DNA from 2 places in the Arthrobacter sp. NPDC058127 genome. Region 2 is predicted to be linked to the other one. Evidence: riboswitches for the same ligand, from Rfam matches in the RefSeq annotation. Region 2 holds a riboswitch; the other holds the start of a gene.
The links. A riboswitch is a leader RNA that binds a small molecule or an ion and turns the genes downstream of it on or off. The one in region 2 is predicted to bind cyclic di-AMP.

Region 1 (7,381 bases), on a different contig from region 2:
AGCGGTCCTCTGCCTTCGCCACGAACGGGGTGGCGTACTCGGAAGCCTCCGCCCAATTGTAGATGCGGCTTGCGGAGTCCGCGGTGCGCTTGCTGGCGAAGTCGAGGCCACCGTTGCTGTTGAGCCACTGGACCTGGGCATCCAAGGTCACCAAGGTGGACAGGGACGGCGTGTTGTAGGTCTGGTTGAGCTTCGAGTTTTCGATGGCCGTCTGCAGGTCCAGGAAATCGGGGATCCAGCGGCCGCTTGCCTTGATGCGGGCGGCGCGCTCCAGGGCGGCGGGGGAGAAGAGGCCAAGCCACAGGCCGCCGTCGGAGGCAAAGTTCTTCTGCGGGGCGAAGTAGTAAACGTCGGCCTCGGCAACATCGACATCCAGGCCGCCGGCTGCGGACGTCGCGTCGACCAAGACAAGTGAACCCTCGTCGCTACCGTGAACGCGCTTGACCGGAGCGGCCACACCGGTCGAGGTTTCGTTCTGCGGCCAGGCGTATACGTCCACGCCTGCTTCAGCCTGGGAAACGGGCCGGGTGCCAGGCTCGGACTTGATAATGGACGAAGCTTCCAGGAACGGTGCCTTGTTGGTGGCCGAAGCGAACTTGGAGCCGAACTCACCGAAGGAGAGGTGCTGGGCCTTCTTCTCGACCAGGCCGAAGCTGGCGACATCCCAGAACGCGGTGGAGCCTCCGACGCCGAGAATCACCTCGTAGCCCTCGGGTGCACGGAAGAACTGGCTAAGCCCCTCGCGGACCGAGCCCACCAGGTTCTTGACCGGCGCCTGACGGTGGGAGGTGCCGAGGATCGTTGTCGAGGCGGCGGACAGTGCCTCGATCTGCTCGGGGCGGACCTTGGAGGGCCCGGCGCCGAAGCGGCCGTCCTTGGGCAGCAAATCGGCAGGGATGGTGATGCTGTTGTCGCTCACGGGATGCTCCAATGGTGAAGTAGCGGCCTAGATGGGTCGTGGCAGGCGGCAAGCTGCCCCCTTCGACTCCCCAATTCTGCCTGACTCCGCGGGCGGGGACAGAACCGAAGGTGTCATAGTCCGCCACGTGGAAAGCATTTGTTCCACCGGGCGTGGGGCCCGTGCCTGACCGGGCGACGGAGGGGCGCTGGAGCGGGACGCTGAGCGGGTGCCGGAATTATCCGGAGTAATTCAAAATAGGCTAAGCTTGGAGCTGGCGCCCGGACCGGGACGGCCGGCCGGTTCGGCCATTGTTCGACCACTGAGTCGGCTGCGGTACGGTGGAAAATACGCAAGATACTGCGCTCGAGGAGCTGAGCTGGATGACGGATCTGATCGATACCACTGAGATGTATCTTCGGACCATTTTGGAGCTTGAAGAAGAGAACATCGTGGCTCTTCGCGCACGCATCGCCGAGCGCTTGCGGCACTCCGGCCCAACCGTTTCCCAGACCATCGGACGCATGGAACGCGACGGCCTGGTTATTGTTTCAAATGACCGGCACCTTGAGCTGACCGAAACCGGCCGGAAACGCGCCACCGAGGTCATGCGAAAGCACCGGCTCGCCGAGCGGCTCCTGGCCGATGTCATCGGACTGGACTGGGCCTACGTCCACGATGAGGCATGCCGCTGGGAGCACGTTATGAGTGAGCGCGTGGAACGGCGGCTCTACGAGCTCCTGGACCACCCCACGGAATCGCCGTACGGCAACCCCATTCCCGGACTCGAAGCACTGGGTGGAGCCGCATCGCATGCCTTCACGGATGGCGTGGTCAACCTTCTTGAAGCAATGAACGAATACTCACCGGAAAACAGGGTCACCGTCAGTCGGCTGGCCGAACCGATCCAGGTGGAACCGGAACTGCTCGTGCAGCTGGACGAGGGCGGAATCCGGCCCGGCGCGAGGGTTTCCCTGGAACGTGTGGGGGAGTACATCTCCGTTCGCGTACCCAATATCGACGGCGCGCTGGAGCTGCCGCCCGAGGTTGCCTCGCACGTGTTTGTCACGGTCGCCTAAGCTGCCCGGTAAGGGCCGTCGGCAAAGATAACGAAATTATTACTGCGGGGGTTAATCCCCTATAGTTGACTACTGGCGCCGATACCAAAGCGTTACCTGATCCGAAGCCGAGTTCTGCCAGCGGATCAGGTGGATTAGTCCATTCACTGGCAGAAGCGGGGGAACCACCATCGGCTGTCGAAAGGCGGCCTTGGGGTGAAGTCCGCAGCGGAAGTGCAAGCAGCGCAGGGTTCCTCCGGGACATACCTGCGCTTCGCGCCCTTCGCGCGGACCGGGTCCACGATCTCTCTGGCCCGAATCCGACAGCTAACTTCGCAGGCTTGCCAGAGAGGAAAACCTTGACTACGCAGAACACCAGGGGCCGCAGACGCGCGTCCGGTCCTACTGCTGAGCTGCGGAGCACAAGCGCCGTCGTGCACGAGCGGCCCCGCGATCCCCATCGCGAAGTCCGCCGCCGCAAGGGTCCCTTGCGGCAAATGGCCGAGTTCGCCGCCGCGAGCGGAGCAGGACAGAAGGCCGGAGTGGCCCTTGCCGCCACAGGCCTCATTCTGACGGTCGCCATGCCGGGCACCGGCGCCCTGACGGCCACTGCCAACTCAAACCAAGTCGCGTCGGCCGTGGGCACCCAGCCCGAGATTCCGGCCGCGGCAAGCGCCACGATCGACTTCAGCCGCGCTGCGGTTTCCACCACGGCGGATCCGGACAGCAAGCTCAAGCAGCTCTTGAGTGCGCAGTCCGTCGGCACCATCAAGGAGTCGTCCTCCAAGGGCACCCTGGGGGCGCCGCTGGACACGCTGGTCACCGCCTCGCCGTTCGGCTACCGCGTGAATCCCATCACGGGCGGTTTGGGGGAGTTCCACCGGGGCCAGGACTTCGTGGCCCAGTGCGGCACCCAGGTCCACGCGGCCGCGGCCGGCAAGGTCACATTCGCTGGATGGCATCCGTATGGCGGCGGAAACCGCATCGTGGTGGACCACGGCAACGGCCTGGAAACCACGTACAACCATTTGTCTTCGTTCAGCGTCCAAGTGGGCCAAACGGTCAGCCGCGGCGATGTGATCGCTTTGAGCGGCACCACTGGCGCCTCTACGGGCTGCCACCTCCATTTTGAAGTCATGGTCAACGGCGACGTCGTTGACCCCCTGGGCTGGCTGTAGCCAATCCGATGGACGTCTCTCGCATGCTTGTCACGCTCCGTGACCTGAATGTGACATTCAGCCAAAACTCATGTACCGTCTAACTCGCATCAACTTTTAGAGAGTTGATGCACTCGGGTGGATTGCCTAGCTCTGCCACTGCCCGAGGTTCCGTTCGCAAAACATCGTCTGGCAGAGGCGGGGGACCCACTTTTGGTCATCTTCACCGATGGCCTTGGGGTTAAGTCGCATGACTTCCGAGAGGGAGAAGTGTGGCCGGATGACTCCCATCCGAATCCGACAGCTTACCTCGCGGGCATAGGGAGAGGCCTCTTAACGTGTCTTCACGCTCTACTGTTGCGCGCCACCGTGCCGCGGTCACCAAGACCAACTCGCTTGCCGTTATCGCTAAGACTGTCGGCAGCAACGCCGGTGGCGTAGGCCGCCAGGCGGCAGTTATCGCTGCTGCTTCCGGCCTGGTGCTTACTAGCGGTATCGCAGCCAACGCTGCAGAAACCAACGTCCCCCGCGAGTCCACTTCGACCTCCGCCCTGGAAGTCCAGTCCATCGCCCAAGCCAGCATTTCGGCCGACTCCTCCGTCGCCATCAAGTACGAGCGCCCGGTGGTTTCCACCGAAGCTGCTCCGGTTGTCGCAGCTCCGGTTGCCACCCAGGAAGCCGCTCCGGCTTCGCAGGCTGCGGGTGCCGCTACCGGCGTCTCAACGCTTTCTGTCACGGCTGCTGTTTCACCCGCCACCAAGGTTGCCAGTGGCAAGGGAGCAGCAATTGCTGCCGCAGCTTACGCACAGCTTGGCGTTGCCCAGGACTGCACCGCCCTGGCTTCGAACTCCCTGGCCGCTGTTGGCATCAACTTCCACGGCTGGCCGGCAGACTACCTCTCCCTTGGCCGCACGGTCAGCGCTGCTGAAGCGCAGCCGGGAGACCTGGTCTACTACCAGAACGGTGGCATGGGCATGGCCCACATCGCCGTTTACGTCGGCAACGGCATGGCAGTCCACGGTGGCTGGAACGGCGGCACCACCGCCCTGTACAGCGTCAACGTCGGCTCCGGCCCGGTCTTCATCCGCGTTGGTGGCTAAATAGCTCCGGCTACAGAGCTTCACTGGAACATCCCCGCTGGTCCGCCCGCGGGGATGTTCTGTTTTAACGGGTTACAGGGCAAAACGTGTGTAAATCCCGGGCGCGCTATGTCCGTCCCGCCCAGCCTAGGCGGTGCCATAGGCCCTCCTCGGCGGAGCCCGGTGCTGTAGAGCTCTGGTGGGAAGCAAGCCCCTCCCATACACACGTTTTGTCCTATAACCCGACTACTTCGCGACGCGCAAATTACCTGGGGATGCGCTAGATCCCTGTCGACACCTGAATACATGTGTCGACAGGGATTTGGCGTGTCGCCCGGCTTTTGCTGTAGCGCTCGCTCGGCCCCGGGCGGGTCATGTCCGTCCCGGGATTGTTTTCGCTCGGATGTCGGATTCTGCTCAATCATTCGAATGGACCATTGCCGGGCCCACGGAATCACGGGACCGGCAACTTCGGCGAAGAGAGTGATCCAGCAGAATCCGACGGCATCCGTGGATCCAGCAGAATCCGACGGCATCCGTGGATCCAGCAGAATCCGACAGCGTCCATTAGATCCCGTCGATCTGGATCTGGTCATGGACCTCGGGCGGTTTGGAAGGTTCCGGCTACGTGTCCGGCACATGAACTTTGACCGACACTGCGCCGGAACCCCCGCAAGGATTCGTTGATCTGGCCTCCGGGTGTTTACTCTTAGGTTGTCGATCCACAGCCCGTACATGCAGAGGGCAGCCGGCCCTCGCGCCCCTGACGGGTGCGGCCGTGAAGAGGTACGTGCATGCGCACACTCGTTCTGAATGCTGGATATGAACCGCTGGCGGTAGTAACCTTCCGCCGGGCGCTGGTCCTTGTGCTCACCGGAAAAGCGAGCGTAGTGGCCGAAGGCGACGAGCCTGTCGTCGGGCCACAGGAGATTCTCGGACGTCCGTCCGTGATTCTACTCAATCGCTACATCCGGCCGAGATACAACACCATCACAGCGGTTACACGCCGCGGCGTTTTGCGCCGCGACGGCCACCGTTGCGCCTATTGCGGGAAAGCAGCCCACACCATTGACCACGTCCACCCCAAATCCAGGGGCGGCGCGGATTCCTGGGAAAACCTGGTGGCAGCGTGCTTGCGCTGCAACAACGCCAAGAGTGACCACACGCCGGCGGAGATGGGCTGGAAACTGAGGTTCACTCCCGCGGCGCCCACCGGGACTATCTGGCAGATCAAGGAGCTTGAGAAACCTGCGCCCGCATGGGATCCCTTCCTCCTGCCTGAATCGGCGGCCTGAACCGGAATTGAGCCTGCTCCCCGGGTAATCTGGGCGGGTGGACTTTGATGCGGTGATATTGGCGGGTGGCAAGTCCTCCCGTCTCGGCGGCGTGCCCAAAGCCCAGCTGAGGTACGACGGCGCCACGCTCCTTCACCGCGCCGTGGCGGCAGCGCGCGGCGCCGGGACTGTCGTCGTCGTCGGGCCTGATCCCGGGACTTTGCCGCACGGCACATTGACAGCGCGGGAGGACCCGCCCTTCGCCGGACCGGCAGCCGCGATCGCCGCCGGACTCGCCGTGCTAGAGGGACAAGACGGCGACAGTCCGTCCCCGAAGTGCGCGCCCTGGGTACTCGTCCTGGCCTGCGACATGCCCCTGGCCGCGGCCGCGGTTCCGGTCCTGCTCCAGGAACTTGCCGCCCACCCGGAAGCGGAAGGGGCCATGTCCGTATCGGCAGATGGCCGGAAACAACCGTTGCTCGGGATCTACCAGGTATCCGCTTTGCGGCGGGAAGTGCAGGCTGCGGCAGAACAAGGTGGACTGGTCAACGCCGCGGTGTTCCGGCTGCTTGCTAGGCTTGATCTGCTGGCCGTGCCTGTCCCCGCAGGATCCACCGATGACGTGGATACCTGGGACGATGCCGCGGCGCTTGGAGTGGACGGCGACCTGCCGTGACAACAGCTGTACCGGACTGTGGAGGCGGATCGTGAAGAGCCAGGAAGAAACGCTCGAGGAATGGTGCAGGAGCCTGCTGCAAGCATATGAGTTGGAAGACGTCGAGATCGACATCAACGATGTCCTGTCCCTGGCAGGCGTTGCAGCCCATTCAGTGGTTCGGCCGGCGGCTCCTTTGACTACCTTCATTGCCGGCTTCGCGGCCGGACTTGCCGCGGGTTCGGGACAAGCCACTCAATCCGCGTCGATGGATGCCGCCATGGGCCTGGCACGCACGCTCGCGAAAGATTATACGAACCCCGGAACCGACGCCGGATGACGGAAGCCCCCGAGCATGTCCCGCACGCCGACCACTTGTGGGCGGAGGCGCGGCAACTTGCCTTCGATAGTGCCACGCCCATTCCCGCCGCACCCGTTGCGCTGAAGGACGCCATCGGCAGGACCCTGGCCTTGGATGTCCATGCCTTGCAGGACCTGCCGCATTATGCGTCGTCGGCGATGGATGGCTGGGCGGTCAACGGCAGCGGCCCGTGGATCCTGGCGGAGCCGGGCCATCGGCTGGCCCCGCACCAAGCGAGCCCGATCGCCACCGGCGGCCTGATTCCGCCGGGGGCCAAAGCCGTGCTGCGGAGCGAGAGCGGGGTCCTGACCACCGACGAAGACGGCTTGCCGCTACTCGCCCTCGGCGGGAACGCGAAGCCCGGCGAACCGCGCAACGGGCAACATATCCGCAACGCGGGAGAAGAAGCCGCGGCGGGCGAGCTGCTGATCAAATCCGGCGTTGTCTTGAATCCGGCCCATCTCGCCCTCGCCGCCTTGGCCGGCCGCGACGAACTGGACGTCCTGGGCAAACCCCTCGTGAAGATGCTCCTGACCGGCTCCGAAGTGGTGACCGCGGGTGTCCCGGCCCCCGGCAGGGTGAGGGATACCTTCGGTCCCCAGCTTGGCACCGTCGTCGAACTCCTTGGCGGGATCCGCGGCGGGCAAACCAAGGTGGGCGACTCCTATGAGGAATGGCTCTCGGCCCTTGAGGAAGGCGAGCCGTCGCCGGACGCGCCACCCGCCGACGTCGTCATCACCACCGGGGGAACCGGCCGTTCGGGGACGGACCACTTCCGGCGGGCCATTGCGGAACTCGGCGGCCGATTGCTGATCGATGGAATCGCGATGCGTCCGGGACATCCTGCCGTCCTGGCCGAGTTGCCGGACGGCCGCTTCGTGTTGGGTCTTCCCGGCAAT
Region 2 (7,381 bases):
CCAACGGTGGGGTCACCGAAAGTCGAGCGGACGACGTCGAGCGCGGAACCGGGGGCGCTGGCCGGGGCTACCGCGACGGCGGCATAACTCTCGGCGCCGGAAACGAGGGACTGCGCGTAGGCCCGGATTTCCTGGGCAAGCTTGGCAATGGACGTTCCGGCGGCCGCAGCCGTGTCTTCGTCGATGCCCATGTAGAGCACGAATCCGCGGGCCACATTGTCATTTGCAACGGGACGGATGGAGCGGTCCGCTGGAGCCAGGACAGGCGTGGGTGCAGTCATCGGCGAGGCCTCGTTGACGGGAACAGCGCGGAGCTGGCCGTAGGAGTTGGGGTTGTAGCCCTGGGGGACGTAACCGGGCGCCTGGCTGGCACCCTGCGGTGCGGGCTGGGCGTAGGCCGGGCGGTTGCCGAAGCCGGGACGCAGGCCGGCGTTCGACGCGGCCTTATTGGCGTTACGGACGGAGATGTGGACGTATCCGGATGCAACTGACATGGATTGCTTACCTCAAAGTGAATAGCCGTCATCGCGGCTTCGAATGCTGGTCTGGTCCCCGCAATGAGATGGGGAGGGGCGCCCGACGCTGGGCAGGGGGCGAATGCCTGAAACTTGTTGGGGTCTTAAGTTAGGCATGCATTCGACAACAGCTCATCGAAAAACCAGCGGGTACGCTGGGCTCGATCGCTGCGGCTGCAGATGCTGTTGAGTTCTTGTTCACATTTGAAGTGTGCAACGTAACAAAGGGAACTTGCAAGTAACAAAGGGCCGAACCGTCCACATTTTGAGACGAATCGGACTATTGTGCCGCACATCACAATTCAGACATGTCCAAATGTGACCCATTCTCGTTCGTCACAATGGCTATTCTCAGTGAAATATTCGAATAAAATTTGATGAAGTTGTCCTTTTCTGAATCTTAAGTCACGTCACGCGCTTGCCTTTGAATCTCGAGATATGAAACAACCCTTGTCCAATCCTGGATCCGCGTCTCGTGAAAATTTTTTGGCAAATCGTCTGCTAGGGGCTTTGCAATCGCCCTCCTCACTAGTTGGTGGTGCCGGTTCCTTGGGTACTTGATGTGGTGGCAGTGACGATCTGGATGGACTGGGCCGTGTACTTGTCGGATTCCTTGAGCGCTGTGACCCTCACGCTGGATCCGGATTTCACATCGGCGAGGGTCAGGGTGGTGCCCGTGGTTCCACTTCCGCGTTGCCGCATGCCTTCCTCTACCACGACGTCCGTTCCCAGCGTGTAAGTGCGGGTGAACCCGTCGTCGCTCTTGACAGTCATGGAGCTCGCCGAGATGTCGGTGACCGTACCCAGCTGGCCCGCCATGGTGACGTAGCTGCCGTTCTGGAGGACCACATATTCCGAGTGGACCGCGGCGTTCAGGCCACCCATGCCGACGCCGAGCCCGCCCGGACCTGCGTTCGTGCCGCCGGGGCCACCGAATCCGCCCTGGCCGTTCTGCCCGGCACCCGGTCCCTGCGCGTTGGTGGTATCAGCCGCCGCCGTCCCGTTTCCGGCGGCATATGCACCGGCTCCTGCCGCTGCAGCGACAACCACCGCGACGCCGCCAACAATGAGCCCCTTCTTCAGGCTCCAATTCTTGAAAAACGAAGGTCGGGGCTGTCCTGCGTTGTACGGCTGCGGCGCGCCCCACCCGGCGGCAGGTTGCCCAGGCTGCTGGTTCGCCGGCGGCTGCGGCGCACCCCACCCAGCGCCAGGTTGCCCGGCACCAGGCTGCCCGGAATCATCAAGGGGCCGGATCACCGGCTGCGGGTGCCCATTCTCCGGCTCGGAACCAGGTACGGAGGGGTTGTTTTGCTGTTCCATGATGTTCTCCATCGAAGTCGGGACTGTTTGGTCGTAGATGTTCCTGTCCCAAACAGCGTCAGCCGCGTTGCTGTGCGTTGGCTGTGTCGAACTGCAGGCTTCCCTGTGACCTGCAGAACCGCTACAACCTCCGGACAGGTGGCTAGGCTGGGACTCACAGGGTGCTCACAGCATCGGCAAAGCACTGGCAAACCGGCAGATTGGAGAGTTGTCCCATGGCATCCTCGCACTCCATGACCAATAACCTTCCGCAGCTCAGCCACCCGGACGGTTCCCCCATCCGTGCCCTCGTGGTGGACGACGAACCCAGCCTCGCCGAGCTCATGAGCATGGGCCTACGCATGGCGGGCTGGTCGGTAGCTGTGGCCGGCGACGGTCCCGCCGCGGTAAAGCTCGCCAAGGACTTCCGCCCGGACGTCCTGGTACTGGATGTGATGCTTCCAGGGTTCGACGGCGTTGAGCTGCTGGGCAGGATCCGCGCCTTTGCGCCTGAGGTGCCCGCGCTCTTCCTCACCGCGAAGGATGACGTGCAGGACCGGATTGTCGGGTTGGCAGCCGGCGGCGACGATTATGTCACCAAGCCCTTCAGCATGGAGGAAGTCCTGTTGCGCCTGCACCGCCTGGTCCAGCGCTCGGGAGTGGCCGCGATGGACACGGCCGAGCTGGTGGTGGGTGACTTGACCCTGAACGTGGACACCCGCGAAGTTACCCGCGGCGGCGAGGACATCCCGCTCACGGCAACCCAGTTCGAACTCTTGCGCTACCTCATGGAAAATCCCAAGCGCGTGGTGAGCAAGGCCCAGATCCTGGACCGTGTGTGGGACTACGATTTCGGCGGCCAAGCCAACATCGTGGAGCTTTACATCTCATACCTGCGCAAGAAGATCGAGGCCAACCACCCGCCCATGATCCACACGGTGCGCGGAGCCGGCTACGTCATCAAGCCTGCCGAATAGCCGGGGCGCCGAATGTCCGCACTCTCGGGTATCCCCCGCCAGACTGACCACAGCTGGTTCAATCCTTCAACCTGGCACTTGCGCACGCGCTTGATCTTGCTCTCGATGGCACTCCTTGTGGCCATCTGCGGTGCCGTCGGGGTGGTCAGCTATGCCTCCATGGACGTGTTCCTCACGAAGCAGCTGGACCAGCAATTGATGCAGGCCTCCCATGGCCGCCCACCGCAGGGCAACCCGGGCGGCCGTCCGGACCCCTTGGATCCCCGGGGCCAGAGCATCGGCACGCTGAATGCACGCATTCTTGGCGGCCAGGTGAGCAGTGATGCCGGATTCTTGTCCTCCGATGCCACCCGTGCGCCGTTGTCCCCCAGCGACGCGCGAATCCTGTTGGCCCTCCCCTCCGACGGCCGCCCTGTTGATCGCACCCTGTCCAGTGGCGGCTACCGGCTGGTGGCTGCCGAAACACCCTACGGCGATGTGGTTATCACGGGGCTGCCGCTCGCCTCGAAAGAGGACACCGAAGCCTCGCTCGTGTGGACCATGGTGCTGGTGTCCTTGGGCGGACTGGTCCTGATCGGGCTGGCCGGAACGGTGCTGATCCGCCGCACCATGCGCCCCTTGGAGCAACTCTCCGACATTGCCACCAAGGTATCGAAACTTCCGCTCGACGCCGGCGAGGTGGCCCTCGCGGTGCGCGTTCCTGCGTCGGCGGCCCACCCGAGCACCGAAGTGGGAAGCGTCGGCCATGCATTGAACCTGATGCTGGACAACGTCTCCAGCGCCCTCGAAGCGCGCCAGCAAAGTGAGACAAAGGTGCGCCAGTTCGTGGCCGACGCGTCGCACGAACTACGCACTCCGCTGACCGCCATCCGCGGCTACACCGAACTCTTGCGCATGACCGAGACGTTCACGGAGGACGGCCGCAAGTCACTGGGCCGGGTGCAGAGCCAGTCAGAACGTATGACCACCCTCGTAGAGGACCTCCTTCTCTTGGCCCGGCTTGACGAAGGGAAGGCGCCGGAGTTCACCGATGTGGACCTTACGCAGTTGGTGATCGAAACCGTCAGCGACGAGAAAGTCATGGCCCCCGAGCACATCTGGCAGCTCAAGCTCCCGGATGAGCCCCTCACGGTCCGCGGCGACACCACCCAACTCCACCAGGTTCTGGCGAATCTGCTCTCCAATGCCCGCAAGCACACCGAGGCGGGAACCACCGTGGTCACGGGCGTCATGCGCTCCGCCGATGGCAGTGCCGTGGTGACCGTGACCGACAACGGCCCGGGCATCCCGCCTGAATTCCAGGGCAGGATCTTCTCGCGCTTTGCCCGTGCCGACGCCGCCCGCTCCGGTTCCGAGGGCACGTCCGGGCTCGGCCTTTCGATTGTGGAATCCATTGTCCAGGCGCATGGCGGCACGGTGGAAGTGGCGTCCCGCCCGGGCCGGACGGAGTTCGCGGTGCGGCTCCCGGCGCTCAGGACCGCCACCGCCTGAAGAGACCAACCAGAAAAGCGCGACGCCGGTGCGCGTCGAGCGCAAGTCGACGCACCGGCGTCGTGATCTCCGTTACCTAAATGTGACTTAAGCTGGATCCTCCTGTACCGTCGAATGGGTGCGCTGGATCATTCCGGCCACCGCCGGGTAGGCGCCGAGCTCTGCCACTCCCCGGTGCCCAACAGTCCAGGCAGAGACGGGGGACCCAGGTCTCCGGGCAAGCGCTCATGTTGAGCCAGCCCTAGGGGTGAAGCCGTACCGCCACGATTCGCTGTGGCCACGGCCGGATGACCTCATCCGAATCCGACAGCTAACTCCGCAGGCGTCGAGAGGCAATCACCATGTCTGATTCCAGGAATCAGTCGCGCCCTGTTGCGCGCCACCGCGGCGAACCTGCCCGGAGAAACAAGTCACGTTCCACCTTGAGGCGAGTCGCCTCGAACCTCGGCACCGGCCAGCGCATGGCCGTTGTTGCCGGCGTCGTCGCCGTGTTCCTCGGTGCAGGCGCCGCCACCCAAGCCGCCGGACAGGCCATCAATGCCCAGGACATGAGCCGGACCTCCGAATCGCGCACGGCGGATCACTCAGCCATGCCATCAGCCAGCGCCACGCCGTCGGCGAGCGCAAGCGCGAGCCCCAAGCCGAGCGCCACGCCGACGCCGAGCCAGGCACCCGCCCCTGCTCCGGCCGCCGTCGCGCCCCAGGCTGCCGCACCGGCCGCCCCCGCGGCACCCCCGGCGCCAGCAGCTCCGGCCGCACCCGTCGCCGTCGATGATCCGGCTGGCGCCCAGGCCTACGCCGCGAGCATCCTTCCCTCCTACGGTTGGGGCCAGGGCGAAATGTCAGCCCTGATCACCTTGTGGAACAAGGAATCGGATTGGCGCACCACTGCCACCAACGCCTCCAGTGGCGCCTACGGCATTGGGCAATCGCTGCCGGGCAACAAGATGGCATCAGAAGGCGCCGACTGGCAGACCAATTACCAGACTCAGATCCGCTGGGGCCTGAACTACATCAAGGAACGCTACGGATCGCCGTCGGCGGCGTGGTCCTTCCACTTGGCCCACAACTGGTACTAAGCCCACGAGCCACGAGCAAAAGTATGTCGAGGTCCGTCCCTTCCGGGGCGGGCCTCGACGTATTCTGGCCGGGCACATGATTCCCGCACGGCGCTCAGACATCCACAGCCACGTCACAGGTTCCGCCTAAAGCCCTCATATTAGGCAGCCGCACTCTGGATACATGACGCTCATCGAATCCACCTCCGGAACCCTGAAGGACCCCGCGGTGGTGCCGCCGGGCCTTCCCATCCAAGGCAACGCGCCTTTCCACCCCAACACCCCCGTTCAACCCAACACCCCAATTCAACCGAGCACCGTGCGTCGCGCCCCCGTGGACACCCACACCGCCATCCCTGTCCTCGACGTCACCATCCCCGTCTTCAATGAGGAACGCGACCTCGAGGAGTGCCTGCGCAGGCTTCACGGCCACTTGCGCGAATCCTTCCCGCACGGCTTCCGCATCACCGTGGCGGACAACGCGAGCACGGACGGCACCTTGAAAATCGCGGAGCGCGTGGCAAGGGAACTGCCTGAGCTCGCGGTTGTCCATCTTGAGGAGAAGGGACGCGGCAACGCCCTGCGCAAGGTGTGGCTGGCATCGCCGTCGCCGGTCCTCGCTTACATGGACGTGGATCTCTCCACCGACCTCGCCGCTCTGGCGCCCCTTTTGGCGCCACTGATCTCCGGCCATTCGGACCTCGCCATCGGCACACGGCTGACTAGAAACTCGCGGGTCGTCCGCGGCCCCAAGCGCGAGTTCATTTCGCGTAGCTACAACTTGATGCTGCACTCCTTGATGGGTGCCCGCTTCAGCGATGCCCAGTGCGGCTTCAAAGCGATCCGGGCAGACGTCGCTCAGCAGATCCTCCCGCACACCATGGACAACTCGTGGTTCTTCGACACTGAACTCCTCGTCCTCGCCGAACGCTGCGGCCTCCGGGTCCACGAAGTTCCCGTCGACTGGATCGACGATCCGAATTCGAGCGTCGACGTGGTGCGCACCGCCCTGGCCGACATCCGAGGCATGGTCCGGCTCACCCGGGATCTCGTCTCGGGCCGCATCCCCATTCCGGAACTGCGGGCAGCACTTGCACGCGGGCCGCTTCCGGCCTCGTCGCGTACTGCCGAGCAAAGCCCCCGCAGCAGCCTTTTCGGACAACTGGTCCGGTTCGCCGCGATCGGCGCTGCGTCCACCCTCGCCTATGTGCTCATCTTCCTGTTCTGCCGCGGCTTCATGGACCCGCAACTGGCCAACTTCCTGGCGCTGCTCGTCACGGCCATCGCCAACACCGGTGCCAACCGGCGCTTCACTTTCGGCATCCAGGGCGGCAATCCCGTTCGGCACCACTTCGAGGGTTTGATCGTCTTCGGGATCGGCCTCGCGCTCACCTCCGGGGCGCTCGCCTTGGTGCACAGCACGACGACGCCGGACCGCTGGGGTGAACTCCTCACCGTGGTCGCCGCTAACCTCGCCGCTACCGCAGTCCGCTTCCTCTTGTTCCGGCTTTGGGTCTTCCGGCAGCCTGCCGCCCAGGCGACTGCACCCACCAAACAAGCCAAATCGCGCACAGAAACGGCAGCATCATGACCTCCACGATTACTCCCGCAAGCACAGGACCGGCCGCCGGAAATGCTGACGCCGGATCCGGCGTCGGGATTGCCGACGCACCGCGTCACTCGGCCGGCCCGTCAGCCCCCGGTGCCGCGCCCCGCTGGACGCGATACGCCTTTGGCCGGCAGCCCCGTTGGGTACGGCCGTCCGCCGCCGGGCTCCTCGTAGCCACAGCCTTCCTGTATCTTTGGAACCTCGCGGCTACCGGCTACGGAAACTCCTTCTACGCCGCGGCCATCCAGGCCGGCACCAAGGACTGGACGGCGTTTCTGTTCGGTTCGCTCGACGCCGGCAACGCCATCACCGTGGACAAGCCCCCGGCGTCTTTGTGGATCCCCGCTTTGGTGGGCCGGATCTTCGGCTTCTCTCCCCTGAGCATGCTGGTTCCCGAGGCACTGATGGGCGTGGCCGCCGTCGGTTTCCTCT

Region 1: another riboswitch for cyclic di-AMP. It lies ahead of ACFVTG_RS17950 (M23 family metallopeptidase); the one in region 2 lies ahead of ACFVTG_RS13670 (hypothetical protein).

What each region holds. Positions count from the first base shown of each region.
Region 1 covers NZ_JBHVTT010000015.1:65,708-73,088, forward strand. The annotation lists gene serC (phosphoserine transaminase) at 1-919, opposite strand, end outside; gene ACFVTG_RS17945 (metal-dependent transcriptional regulator) at 1,282-1,977, shown strand; cyclic di-AMP (ydaO/yuaA leader) riboswitch at 2,104-2,313, shown strand; gene ACFVTG_RS17950 (M23 family metallopeptidase) at 2,316-3,134, shown strand; cyclic di-AMP (ydaO/yuaA leader) riboswitch at 3,265-3,446, shown strand; gene ACFVTG_RS17955 (NlpC/P60 family protein) at 3,452-4,213, shown strand; gene ACFVTG_RS17960 (HNH endonuclease) at 4,987-5,487, shown strand; gene ACFVTG_RS17965 (molybdenum cofactor guanylyltransferase) at 5,525-6,142, shown strand; gene ACFVTG_RS17970 (DUF6457 domain-containing protein) at 6,174-6,461, shown strand; gene ACFVTG_RS17975 (molybdopterin molybdotransferase MoeA) at 6,458-7,381, shown strand, end outside.
Region 2 covers NZ_JBHVTT010000009.1:85,263-92,643, forward strand. The annotation lists gene ACFVTG_RS13650 (winged helix-turn-helix domain-containing protein) at 1-494, opposite strand, end outside; gene ACFVTG_RS13655 (hypothetical protein) at 1,044-1,835, opposite strand; gene ACFVTG_RS13660 (response regulator transcription factor) at 2,051-2,791, shown strand; gene ACFVTG_RS13665 (sensor histidine kinase) at 2,804-4,282, shown strand; cyclic di-AMP (ydaO/yuaA leader) riboswitch at 4,425-4,621, shown strand; gene ACFVTG_RS13670 (hypothetical protein) at 4,624-5,361, shown strand; gene ACFVTG_RS13675 (glycosyltransferase) at 5,525-6,931, shown strand; gene ACFVTG_RS13680 (glycosyltransferase family 39 protein) at 6,928-7,381, shown strand, end outside.